One region of the Romboutsia sp. LXY-2 genome, then DNA from elsewhere that is predicted to be linked to it. Evidence: riboswitches for the same ligand, from Rfam matches in the RefSeq annotation. Region 1 holds a riboswitch; each other region holds the start of a gene.
What was found. Region 1 has a riboswitch for cyclic di-GMP ahead of ACI48P_RS16440 (LuxR C-terminal-related transcriptional regulator). Riboswitches for the same ligand answer to the same signal wherever they lie in the genome.
Positions count from the first base shown of each region.

Region 2: it holds a riboswitch for cyclic di-GMP, as region 1 does, so the genes downstream of both, ACI48P_RS20750 (type II secretion system protein) here and ACI48P_RS16440 (LuxR C-terminal-related transcriptional regulator) in region 1, are expected to answer to the same signal.
Region 3: it holds a riboswitch for cyclic di-GMP, as region 1 does, so the genes downstream of both, ACI48P_RS20705 (GspE/PulE family protein) here and ACI48P_RS16440 (LuxR C-terminal-related transcriptional regulator) in region 1, are expected to answer to the same signal.

Region 1 covers NZ_JBKFGI010000011.1:93,414-97,788, reverse strand. Annotated here, with positions in the region: gene ACI48P_RS16450 (adenosylcobalamin-dependent ribonucleoside-diphosphate reductase) at 1-1,983, shown strand, start outside; gene ACI48P_RS16445 (hypothetical protein) at 2,061-2,228, shown strand; cyclic di-GMP riboswitch class II at 2,483-2,566, shown strand; gene ACI48P_RS16440 (LuxR C-terminal-related transcriptional regulator) at 2,591-3,196, shown strand; gene ACI48P_RS16435 (LytR/AlgR family response regulator transcription factor) at 3,261-3,983, opposite strand; gene ACI48P_RS16430 (response regulator transcription factor) at 4,195-4,375, shown strand, end outside.
Region 2 covers NZ_JBKFGI010000019.1:53,781-58,155, forward strand. Annotated here, with positions in the region: gene ACI48P_RS20745 (VWA domain-containing protein) at 1-2,454, shown strand, start outside; cyclic di-GMP riboswitch class II at 2,622-2,705, shown strand; gene ACI48P_RS20750 (type II secretion system protein) at 2,777-3,259, shown strand; gene ACI48P_RS20755 (type IV pilus twitching motility protein PilT) at 3,600-4,375, shown strand, end outside.
Region 3 covers NZ_JBKFGI010000019.1:41,151-45,525, forward strand. Annotated here, with positions in the region: gene glmU (bifunctional UDP-N-acetylglucosamine diphosphorylase/glucosamine-1-phosphate N-acetyltransferase GlmU) at 1-755, shown strand, start outside; gene ACI48P_RS20700 (ribose-phosphate diphosphokinase) at 844-1,794, shown strand; cyclic di-GMP riboswitch class II at 2,071-2,154, shown strand; gene ACI48P_RS20705 (GspE/PulE family protein) at 2,266-3,945, shown strand; gene ACI48P_RS20710 (type II secretion system F family protein) at 3,968-4,375, shown strand, end outside.

The DNA.
Region 1 (4,375 bases):
TTACTTATGGAATCAAATAGAAAAGATGTAGCTAAAAAATACATCTTATACAGAGAAAAAAGATCAGATATTAGAAGTACAAAATGGAAAATGGACGAACTTCAAAAATCCATATGGAGCAATAAATATCAATACAACAATGAGTCTTTCAACGAATGGATAGAAAGAATATCTGGAGGCAATAAGAAAATAGCAAAGCTAATAAAAGAGAGAAAGTTCTTATTTGCAGGGCGAATATTAGCAAATAGAGGATTGCCAAAGGAAGGTATAAAAGTAACCTACTCAAATTGCTACGTATTAACACCACCTGAAGATAGTATAGAAAGTATCTTTGACACAGCTAAAAGACTAGCAAGAACCTTTAGCTATGGTGGAGGAGTAGGCTTTGATATTTCAAAACTAAGACCAAAAGGATCAGCTGTGCATAACTCAGCTAAGACAACTACAGGTGCAGTATCCTTTATGGATTTATACAGTATGACAACAGGGCTAATAGGACAAAGAGGAAGACGAGGAGCATTAATGATATCAATGGATGTTAATCATCCTGATATTGGAGAATTTATAGATATAAAGACAGATTTAGAAAGAGTAACTAAGGCAAATATATCAGTTAGAATAAATGATGAGTTTATGAAAGCTGTTGAAAATAAAGAAAAGTATGAGTGTAAATTTGTAGTAGACTCAACGGGTGAAGTTGTAAGTAAGGTAGTAGATGCTTATGAGCTTTTCATGAAGTTAGTAGTAAACAACTGGGACTATGCAGAACCAGGAATACTATTTTGGGACCACATTGAGAAAAATCATTTATTAAGTGAAGATAAAGAATTTAAATATGCAGGAGTTAATCCATGTGCGGAGGAGCCATTACCAGCAGGAGGTAGTTGTTTATTGGGCTCAATAAATTTATCTGAATTTATAGTAGAACCATTTACAGATAACGCAATATTTGATATAGAGAAATTTAAAGACTGTGTCCATGAAAGTGTAGTAGCACTTAATGAAGTATTAGAAGAAGGACTAGATTTACATCCATTAAAAGAGCAAAAAGAAACAGTAGGTAAATACAGACAAATAGGTCTTGGTGTAATGGGAATTGCTGATATGATGATAAAGCTAAACATAAGATATGGCTCAAAAGAAGCTATAGACCTTTGCGAAACTTTATCAAAAACAATGCTAAATGCGGCAGTAAAACAGTCAGCACTGATAGCAAAAGCAAAAGGAACTTATGAAAATTACAACAAAGAAGCCTTATTTAGTTCAGAGTTCTTCAAAAATAACGTAGAGCAAGATGTTAAAGAACTAGTTGAAAAATATGGTCTTAGAAATTCTCAAATACTTACAATACCACCAACAGGTTCAATTTCAACAATGCTTGGAATAAGTGGTGGAATAGAGCCAATGTTTAATACGTCCTACACAAGAAAGACAGAGACACTACATGACAAGGATGTATATTACAAGGTATACACTCCAATAGTTGAACAATACATGGATGTGAAGGATTTAATAGATGAAAAAGATCTACCAGACATCTTTGTAACAGCTATGACTTTAAGCCCTAAAGAAAGAATAGAAATGCAAAATGCTTGGCAAAAATACATTGATGCATCAATTTCATCAACAATAAATCTTCCTTATCAAGCTACTCCTAAAGATGTTTACGATATATATATGTTAGCTTGGAAAAATAATCTTAAGGGAATAACAATATATCGTGATGGATGTAAGAGAAGTGGTGTACTATTAAACGATAAAAATAAGAACAAGAAAAGTGAAGATAAAGAAAGTAGCGAAGAAAAGACAGAAGAGAAAAATGTAAAAGAAGTTAAGAAGGAAAGTAATGCTGAACATAATAAAGATAGTAATAAAGAACATGAAAGTGAAAGATTTGTTTGCCCAGAGTGTGGTAATGAAGCAATAATACCTACAGGTGGTTGCGCTATTTGTATGCAGTGTGGTTATAGTAAGTGCAATTAAGTAGTATTAAAGATAAGAATCCTGATAATACTTAGAGTATATAAAAAGAAGTCTGGGTATTAGTACAAGGAGAAAGAATGGATAATAATGAATTAAATAGTTCGCTAGATAATAATAAAGGTATAATATTTGTGTGTAGATACTGTGGTGAATTGTTTTGGAGCTTTGAAGAAAGAGACAAGCATAAAGCAAACTGTGAGCACAAAAAAGTTATTAAGTTAAGTAGACAAGTAGAGGTATACTAGTAGTGCATATAAGTAATGTTTGAGAAATAATGATTTCTTTACTATTAAGAGGTTATAGTCTATGAAAATAAAGTAGTTTAGCATAAAAGCTAGACTACTTTATTTTATTGTAGAAAAATGTAATAATTAGGAATCTAAATTATTCTAAAGTACCATTAAAATTACTACCCCATTATGATTACAACCATTAAAAATTAATTTAAAATATAATTAAAAAGTATTAAAATTATTAATCTTTTAAGTGAAGAAAAAAATAGTTTTTAGAAGTGAAGAAATATATCTTATATGTGGGCACTTAGAGATATATGGAGCTAGTAGTGCAACCGGCTAAATAACTGGTATATTTTTAAGGGGGAATAAATATGCAAGTTATTGTAATATCAGAATCACTTATAATTAGAAAAGGTATAGAAGGCATATTATCAAAAGAAAACTGTGTAAGAGACATTACAGAAAGTCATATATTTTCAGAAGCATATGAAGGAAATTATGATTTAATACTTATCGATTTAAACAAGAATAATGAACAATATTTAGATTATATTAGAGAAATAAAATGTAAGACTAATGCCAAAATCATGATATTAGATTTTTATGAAAATAAAAGTATATTTTCAAAATGTATGAAGGCAGGAGTAGATGGATACATATTGGCAAATATCGATTCAGAAGATATAGCTTATGCTGTAAAACAATTATCTAAAGGAAAAAAATATTACGATGGAGATTTTATAGAAAATTATATATCAAGAAAAAGTACAGAACAAGTGGATGAACTTACAAAAAGAGAAAGAGAAATACTAATATGCATAGCAAAAGGTAAAAGTAATTTTGAAATATCAAAGGACTTATTTATAACTGAACATACAGTAAAAAAACATACCAGCAATATTTTCTCTAAACTAAATTTAAAAGACCGAATTCAAGCAGCAATATATGCTTACGACAAGGGGCTATTAGTATTATAAAATATAAAAATAAGATTAGACTAGTGAAAAATTTATTTCCACTAGTCTAATTTCAGTAACATTTTTAAGCTCTAGTTAAATTAAATAAATAGTCTAGATATACCTGTTTGATTGAAATCTTTTTATCCTTAGAAATAGGTACCTGGCTTCCATTAGATAAAAGAAAATCACAATCAGAATAATTTTTCACATGCTCCAAGTTTACAATATAGCTTCTATGGCATCTTAAAAATATATCAGAATCTAATAATTTTTCAATCTGAGATAATGTCATATACGTCTTTATTGAATCAGAGGTAGTATGTATCAAACAATATTTATTAAATACTTCAATATATAAGATATTTTTTTGTAGAATCTTTATTAATAATCTATTAGATAAGACTTCAATATACTTTGAAGGCTGTGATAATAGTGAAAAACATCTATTTAAAGTGTTTAGAAGAACTTCAGATTTTATTGGTTTAACCAAGTAATCAAATGCATACACAGAGAATGCATCAAGGGCATGCTCATTACTAACAGTAGTAAAAATTATAATACAGCTTGAATCTATTTCTCTAATTTTTCTTGCAATATCAATACCAGTCATATCACTATTATCATTTAGATAAATATCTAAAAATATAAGGTTGATTTTATTCTCCTCAAAATTATTAAATAGATCATTACTATTACTACATGTAATTATATCAATATAATATTTATTTAAAAAACAATAGTTTTTAATATTATCGTAAAGAGTCATTCTATCGGTTTCTAAGTCATCACATATTATTATTCGCAAGTAAACACCTCTCAAAATATAGTTTTACAATAAAATTATTATATTTATTATAACATTAATTTTCAGAAAAATTATTAGAGTTGATTTCTATTTACACCATAAATTACCAAATTACGAAATGATACTTATATAAATTTCTTATTTTATTACAATTAAGTTATATAAATATAAAGAAGAAACAAATAGCTGTTTACAGAAGTATGGGGGAAATATGAATATACTAGTAGTTTCAAGTTCATTAATTATTAGAAGCGGATTAATAAATATATTAGATGGTGAAAGTATTGTATCAAGTATTGTGCAATGTAACACTTATGAAAAATTAGATTTAGAAGGAATTGATACAATAATTACAGATACAAATAATGGGAATATTAAATATTTAAACTTCT
Region 2 (4,375 bases), on a different contig from region 1:
GAACTTGGAAAGGCAAATATATTTACAGTTGGATATGGTCTAAAAGATAGTGGTAATCGTATAATGAATAATATTCATACTACTATGGGTGGCACAAGTGATAACTTCCATAAGACAAGTGATTCTATTGACAAAATATTTGATAAGATAGCAGATGACATAATAGCTCAATATAAAATAGAAAATCAAAATCTAGATTTAAAGTTAGATCCTACTGTTGTTATGGCAAGTGATATTTTATATGAAGATATAGTTTATAAAAGAGAAGAAAATGGATGGTATAGAGCAGAACCAGTACAAATAATATTCAAAATAAAATGCAATAAAAATGGATATATAAATATAGTAAACCCAGGTAGTAAATTTGAATATAACGATATATTTGGAAATAAGCAGGAAGTTAAAATACCAGAATTATCCTTGAATATAGGTCTTAATTCAAAGGTAACTATAGATGTTAGAGATTCATCAGGACCAATTAAAGATAGATATGATTCTAGTGACAATGCGCAAATGAACTACATTAAATTGATCCAAAATGAATTTAAGCAAGATTACAAGCTATTTGGAGAATCCTATGCAGATATTAAATTTGAAGGTGATGATATAAATCATTTAAAGTATCAAGTAATAAAGGAAGATACTACTCAAGAGGAAATAGATAGTAACTGGAGTATTATAGAAGGATCAAGCAACAATGGAAATATAAATGGGGATATAGATTTATCTAAAAATGGATATTTGACTCAACAATCTTATGATGTATCAGCTCTTCCGCAATATGGTATAGATAGTACAAACATAGGTTGGTTAACAAGTCAATGGGAGAAAAGAGAGGATTTATACAAGTATCCTTACTCAGATGGTGCAAGCTATAAACCTGCGTCTACAACAACTACCAATAATCCGAGTGATTATGTAAGAGAAGAAAAATATTATAATCCTATAACTCAAAGAGAAGAAAGTAGATGGGTACCACAAAATGTATTTACTCAGTACTCCAATGTAGGTGGGACATATAAAGAAGCAAGTAAAACATGGGGATATATAAAGGTACCTGAAAGTGGAGAGTATAGATTTGGTACAAAATCAGACGATGGAATAAAAGTAACTATAAATGTAGATGGCGAAAATATAGTTCTTGTAGAAAATTTTACAGTTCATGGCCCAAAATGGGATAACCCACAAAATAAAATTAACTTAGATAAAAATAAGTACTATCCTATATTTATAGAGTATTTTAACTGTGGAGCTGAAGCTGCATTTAATCTTAAGTATACTACAACTACAAAAAGTGGAAATGAGCGAGACTATAAAAATATACCTAAAGAATGGTTTTATCCTTCTAAAAGTAAAGCCCCGGGTGAAACATCAGATGGTGGATTTACAGGTGAAAGTGGTGTTAAGATACCTGAAGAACCAGGCAAATATTATATATTATATGAGTCTGGAATGAAAACAGGTGATAATTTTAAAATGACAAAGCAAGGTAAATATGGTCCATTTATTGTTGATACAAGATTTACACTACAAAGAAGTATAACAAACTATTACAATAATAATTTTGTACTAGAATATACATTAACACCAAACAATATACCTGTAACAGATTTTTATCGAACAAAACAGGATCTTAACAATGCTCAGTTAGTGCAAAGTTTATATGTAAACAATATTCAATTAACAGATATTTTACCGAATGGATTTGATGTAAAATCTCAGATAGGATCATCAACACATACATTCAACTATGCCTATAATAGTGGGAGTACAAATAAATTAAATGGTGTAATTGAAGGCGTTGTTAATTATAAACTAAACACTCAAGCAGATGCCAAAGAAGGTTATTTTTATTATTCAGAACCTGTGAAGATAAGACTAGAAATAAGCAGTGAGAATCTTGGAAAAGTGATATTTAGTGAATCAGATGGTAAAATTATTTATAATGATGTATCTTTGAATAATAAGCAAATAATTAAAGAACAAAATTTACCTGAAAGTAGTTTTATTCTTCAAGGTATAAATAAAATAGTGTCACATGGACTACTACTTACTGATAAAAATAATTATAAAGTCCAAGAAGGTACTATAAATGGTGTAAAAAATGTATATTATACCTTGGGAGTTAAAGTAGATATAAATAAAGATAATGGGAATTTCAAAGTAGTAATACCGGAAAATGCCATGCTAGATGAAGATAGCATATATCTATATAGGTATAATGAAGATATGACAGTTGACCCTAATTCAAAAATAAAAATTGGTTCACAATATATTACAGGAAGAACTATTGATGTTAAGGGTTTAAATAGATTTAATAACAAAAAAACAAGCTATGTATTGGCCTATTCATTATTACTACAGGATAACGGGCAATATTCATCTATAGCTAATATGGATAGGGATATTCCGACAATTTTAAATATTAGTGAAGAGATGCCAGAATTATTTTAATAATAAAATCAGAAGCTATAAAAATAGCTTCTAATTTTATTGATTTATTAAATGTAAGTAGTAAAAGAATATATACTAAAGTAGTAATACTATAAAATAATAATATGGTAAAAAATGTAATAAAAGTAATGCGTGTAGAGATAAAACATGCTATAATTAGTATATAAAAATACTATAGATACTAAGAAGTATGTCTTGTACATGGGCACCTGAGACATATGGAGTAAGTGGTGCAACCGGCTATCTAAATTATATAGATTTTCTATATATATTTGAGGCCTTTTTTTATGTCTATAGTAATGAAAATTGAGGGGGAACTTTTATGTTAAAGAAAAAGAAAAACAACAAAGGTTTTACATTAGTAGAACTATTAGTAGTAATAGCAATTATAGGTATATTAGCAATAGTAGCAGTACCCGCATTATTTAAGCAAATAGATAAGTCTAAAGGAGCAGATATATCTGCTACTGTAGCTTCTATAAAATCAGCAACAACTGTTTTCTATTCAGACAATGATGTGGTACCAACAAGCATAGCAGCAGCTTCTGGCGGAACAGCAACAACAGATTTATTGGTAGGTGGATACTTAGATTCTAATCCAGATGTTCCGAATAAAGTTACATACACACTAGCGGCAGGATCAACACAAGCAACTAAAGGTGTTACTTTAGTAATAGATATAAAAGGATCATATATGAGTAATGCTTCAATAGATAAATTAGCTTCAGATCTTGGTGTTACAAAAGAAAGTACTCCTAATAACGGATCGACAGCAACCATAAAAGTACCTTTAATTAAAGATTAATATATATTAGAAGTGGAGATATTTATCTCCACTTTTTGCATGTTGATAATTTTTATTGAGTTTATATAAGTTAATAGCTTCATAATTGATACGACTCACAGGGGAATCATTGATTGAGAATGCTTATATATAAATAATTAATATAGTCCTCGTCATAAAAAATATTTATATTTAGTTAAAAATATTTAAATATAAATGATTGGAATAATAAAAAATAAATACTGCTATTAGTATGAATATATATTAATTTTACAATATAGATAAATAACAATAGATATATTATAATATCTATAAATTGGGTTTATAATGTAAAATATTAGAAAAAGAGGAGACATATAAAGTGGATATATATGAATGGCTAAATAAAGGTGTCAATCTAGGAGCATCAGATATACATATAACAGTAGGTACAAATCCTATGGCAAGAGTAAAGGATAGATTTATAAAACTATCAGATACAATCCTAACTAATGAACACACAAAACCAATAGTACTTGAAATAGCAGGAGAGGAAAGATTTAAACTACTAGACCAAATAGGAGAGTTAGACTTCTCTGCATCTTTAGAAGACGGAAATAGATTTAGAGTAAATGCTTACAAGCAAAAAGGAAATTATACCCTAGCAATAAGAACAATAAACGCAGACATACCAAATTTCGAAAATCTAAATTTACCACAAGTATTAACCAGTTTCACAAAAAAACACAAAGGTCTAGTATTAGTAACAGGGCCTACAGGGAGTGGTAAAAGTACTACATTAGCTAGCCTTATAGATATCATAAATACAAACAGACAAGCCCATATAATAACACTAGAAGACCCTATAGAGTACGTACATAAGCACAAAAACAGTATAGTAAATCAAAGAGAGATAGGAACAGACTCAAAGAGCTTTCACTCAGCCTTAAGAGCTATACTTCGTCAAGACCCTGATGTAATACTTATAGGAGAGATGAGAGACACTGAATCTATATCAATAGCTCTTACAGCAGCTGAGACAGGTCATCTAGTATTTTCTACACTACATACAGTAGGAGCGGCAAAAACCATTGATAGGATAGTAGATATGTTTCCATCAGAGCAACAGCAACAAATAAGAATACAGCTATCAACAGT
Region 3 (4,375 bases), on a different contig from region 1:
AAGGTCAAAAAGTTGGAGCTTATGAAGGTTCTACAATAGAAGAACTTATGGGAGTAAACTCTAGAGTAGAGTTATCTAAAGCTGAAGAAATAATGAGAAGAAGAATAAATGAATCTCATATGGTAAATGGAGTTACTATAATAGATACAAATTCTACTTATATAGAAGCTGACGTAAAAATAGGTAATGACACTGTAATATATCCAGGAGTTATGTTAAGTGGAAATACTGAAATAGGTTCAGAATGTATAATAGGTATGAATTCTAGTATAACAAACTCAATAATTGGCAATGGTACAGAGGTGATAAATTCTACAGTGGTAGATAGTAAGGTTGGAGAAAACACTAATGTTGGACCATATGCATACTTAAGACCTAAGAGTAATATAGGAAACAATGTAAAAATAGGAGACTTCGTAGAAGTTAAAAATGCTACTATAGAAGATAATTCTAAGGCATCACACTTATCATACATTGGAGATGCTCACGTAGGTAAAAATGTAAACATAGGATGCGGAGTAGTATTTGTAAACTACGACGGTAAAAATAAATTTAAATCAATAGTAAAAGATAATGCTTTTATAGGATCTAACTCAAACTTAGTTGCTCCTGTAACAGTAGAAGAAAAAGGATATGTAGCAACAGGGTCTACTATAACTGACAGTGTACCTGAAGGAGCTTTAGCAGTAGCAAGAGCGAGACAGGTAAACAAAGAAGGTTGGGTAGAAAAGAAAAATCAAAAAGGTAACAAATAATCTTAATTTGATGATTCTTTTAAGCTAAAAATTAGCTTAAGATGATTAATATAATATGTATCATAGTTTTAAATTTCGGGAGGATAAAATGAATACTAGCGGAAGTGAAATTAAAATACTAGCAGGTAATGCTTCAAAAGAATTGGCTGGAAAGATAGCTGATTACATAGGTGTACCTTTAGCTGATTGCCAAGTGGGAACATTTAGTGATGGTGAAATAAATGTTAACATCAATGAGACAGTAAGAGGTTGTGATGTTTTCGTAGTTCAATCTACTAATAGTCCAGTTAATGATAACTTAATGGAGTTATTAATAATGATAGATGCACTTAGAAGAGCATCTGCAGGTAGAATAACAGCAGTTATTCCTTACTACGGATATGCAAGACAAGACAGAAAAGCTAAGGCAAGAGATCCAATCACAGCTAAGTTAGTTGCTAACTTAATAACAGCTGCTGGAGCAGATAGAGTATTAACAATGGATTTACATGCAACTCAAATCCAAGGATACTTCGATATACCATTAGACCACTTACAAGGTGGAAAGATATTAGCTAATTACTTCAACAGCAAGAACATAGAAGATTTAGTTGTAGTATCTCCAGACTTAGGAAGTGTTACAAGATCTAGAGCATTTGCTAATACTTTAGAAGGTGACGTTCCTCTAGCTATAATAGACAAGAGAAGACCTAAGGCTAACGTATCTGAAATAATGAATATAATAGGAGACGTTAAAGGTAAGAATGTTATATTATTAGATGATATGATAGATACAGCTGGTACAATATGTAACGCAGCTAATGCATTAAGAGAGTTTGGTGCTAAGGATGTTTATGCTTGTTGTACACATGGTGTGTTATCAGGCCCAGCTATAGACAGAATAGAAGAGTCTGCTATAACTGAGTTAATAGTACTTGATACTATACAACTTCCTGAAGATAAGAAGATAGATAAGATACAAATTAAGACTGTGGCTCCTTTATTTGGGGATGCTATAAAGAAGATATTCTCTAACGAATCAGTAAGTATATTATTCTAGTAGGTTTAGTGGGCTATCGTTGAAATATGGGGGTCGTCGGCAATACACTATTGACCCATGCAAGCCAAGTTCGGGCTTGCGAATGGGTTCAATAGTGTATTGCTCTCCTCGCCCCAAATTTCAACGCGCTCTACTAAATTATTAGTGGTTTGAGGGAGTAGGTTAGGACCTAGCACTTTGTGCTAGGTCTTTTTTATGTGGTTTTATCGATGGATAATATCAAAAAGTGATATTATTTACAAAAAATGGATATATATTATGGTATAATTATTATAAATAATATTTTGAAACTGTGAAATATGCTCTGCATTTGGGCACCTGGAGTATATGAAGTTAGTGGTGCAACCGGCTATATTTTATAAACGCTTGTATATTTATGAGTGTTTACAGAACATAGCCTTTTTTATGTAATAAATGAAAATTACATTATTTAAGTCATAGAATAATACAAAAAGAAGGATTTGATTAAATATGAACATTTTAAATAAAAAAAGATTGGGTGATATACTAGTTGAAGCTGGCAAGTTAACAAATTATCAACTAAATCAAGCGCTGCAATCACAAAAAATATTAGGTAAAAAAATAGGAGAAGTATTAGTAGAGTTAAATATTTTAACCGAAGATGAGATTATAGATGCTGTAGAACAGCAAACTGGTATCAAAAAAATAAATCTTAATGAGACTATTTTTGATAGAAGAGTAATAAAGTTAGTACCTCAGAGTCTATGCGAAAAATATACACTGATTCCATTTGGAATAATTGAAAATAAACTAAAAGTTGCTTTATCAGATCCACTTAATATATATGCTATAGATGATCTGGCTATATCTACAGGTTTTGAAGTGGAATCATATATTACTAATAGAAATGATATTAATAAATTTATACAGAGATATTATAGTAGTGAGCAGATGAGTAAAGCAGCTGAAGAATTATCTAAAGAGAGTCTTGAATATAAGGCTATGGAAATTGAAGCTGATGAAATAGATGATGTAAAAAATGCACCTGTTGTCAAAATGGTCGAATATCTATTTAGAAATTCAGTGGAAATGAGAGCTTCGGATATACATATAGAACCCTTTGAAGACGAAGTTAGGATAAGATATAGAATAGATGGAAAACTTCAAATAGTAAATACATTACAAAAAGAAAGCCTAGGCCCCTTAGTTACAAGAATCAAGATATTGTCAGGACTTAATATAACAGAAAAAAGGGTGCCTCAAGATGGAAGAATACTAACAAAGATAAACAATCAAGATGTTGATTTAAGGGTATCTATAATTCCAGTTGTTAGTGGTGAGAAGATCGTTATAAGAATACTTAACAGAAGTACATTTAAAATGGGCATAGAAGTATTAGCAATGAGTGATGAATCTTTAAAGAAGTTATATAAAATAATATCAAAACCAACGGGTATAGTCCTAGTAACAGGCCCAACAGGTAGTGGTAAGTCTACAACATTATACACAATACTAAAACAGCTAGATTCAGAAGAAACTAATATAATTACAATAGAAGACCCTGTAGAATACACTATGAATGGAATAAATCAGGTTAATGTAAACGCAAAAAACGGAGTTTCTTTTGCTAGTGGACTAAGAAGTATTTTGAGACAGGACCCTGATATACTAATGATAGGTGAAATTAGAGACGAAGAAACAGCAAAAGTAGCGGTAAAAGCTGCTATTACAGGTCATTTAGTATTGAGTACACTGCATACAAATGATGCACCATCTACAATAACAAGACTAATAGATATGGGTGTTGAACCATACTTAGTATCTACAGCAATAACAGGAGTAATAGCTCAAAGACTAGTTAGAAAAATATGTAATAATTGTAAAGAATCATACAAGGCAGATATATATGAAAAAGGTATTTTAGGAGAAAGCTTAGATAAAGAAGTAATCCTATTTAAAGGTAAAGGTTGTGGATATTGTAATGATACTGGATATCAAGATAGAATCGGTGTATATGAAATAATGGAGATAGAAAGGGAACATAAAGATATAATAAGTGCAAATAAGGATTCGAATGTGCTAAGAGACATAGCTATAGAAAAAGGAATGACAACATTAGCACAAGAATGTAAAAATTTAGTTTTAGATGGAATAACAACAATAAATGAATTTATTTCGATATATATGTAATAAATAGATGGGGGTGAATCACTTGGCAAAATTTAAGTACAGAGCAATGAATCAGTCAGGAGAACGAATGCAAGCAGAGTGTGAAGCAGAGTCAAGAAGTGATGTAATATCAATGTTAAGAGTAAATGGTTACTATCCTTTAAAAATAGAGGAGATAGTTCAGAGTAAAGAAATAAAAATGGATTTATTCTCAAAAGTAACATTAAAAGATATAAGTATGTTTTGTAGACAATTTTACACTATGATAGATGCAGGAGTAACTATTAATAGATCACTAACGATACTAGCTAATCAAACAACAAATAAAAAGTTGAAAGAGGCTATAAAGCATATCGATGAAGATGTAGCCAAAGGAGAAATGTTATCTGAAGCTATGAGAAAACAAGATGGAATATTCCCTAAACTATTAGTTAGTATGGTAGAAGTAGGA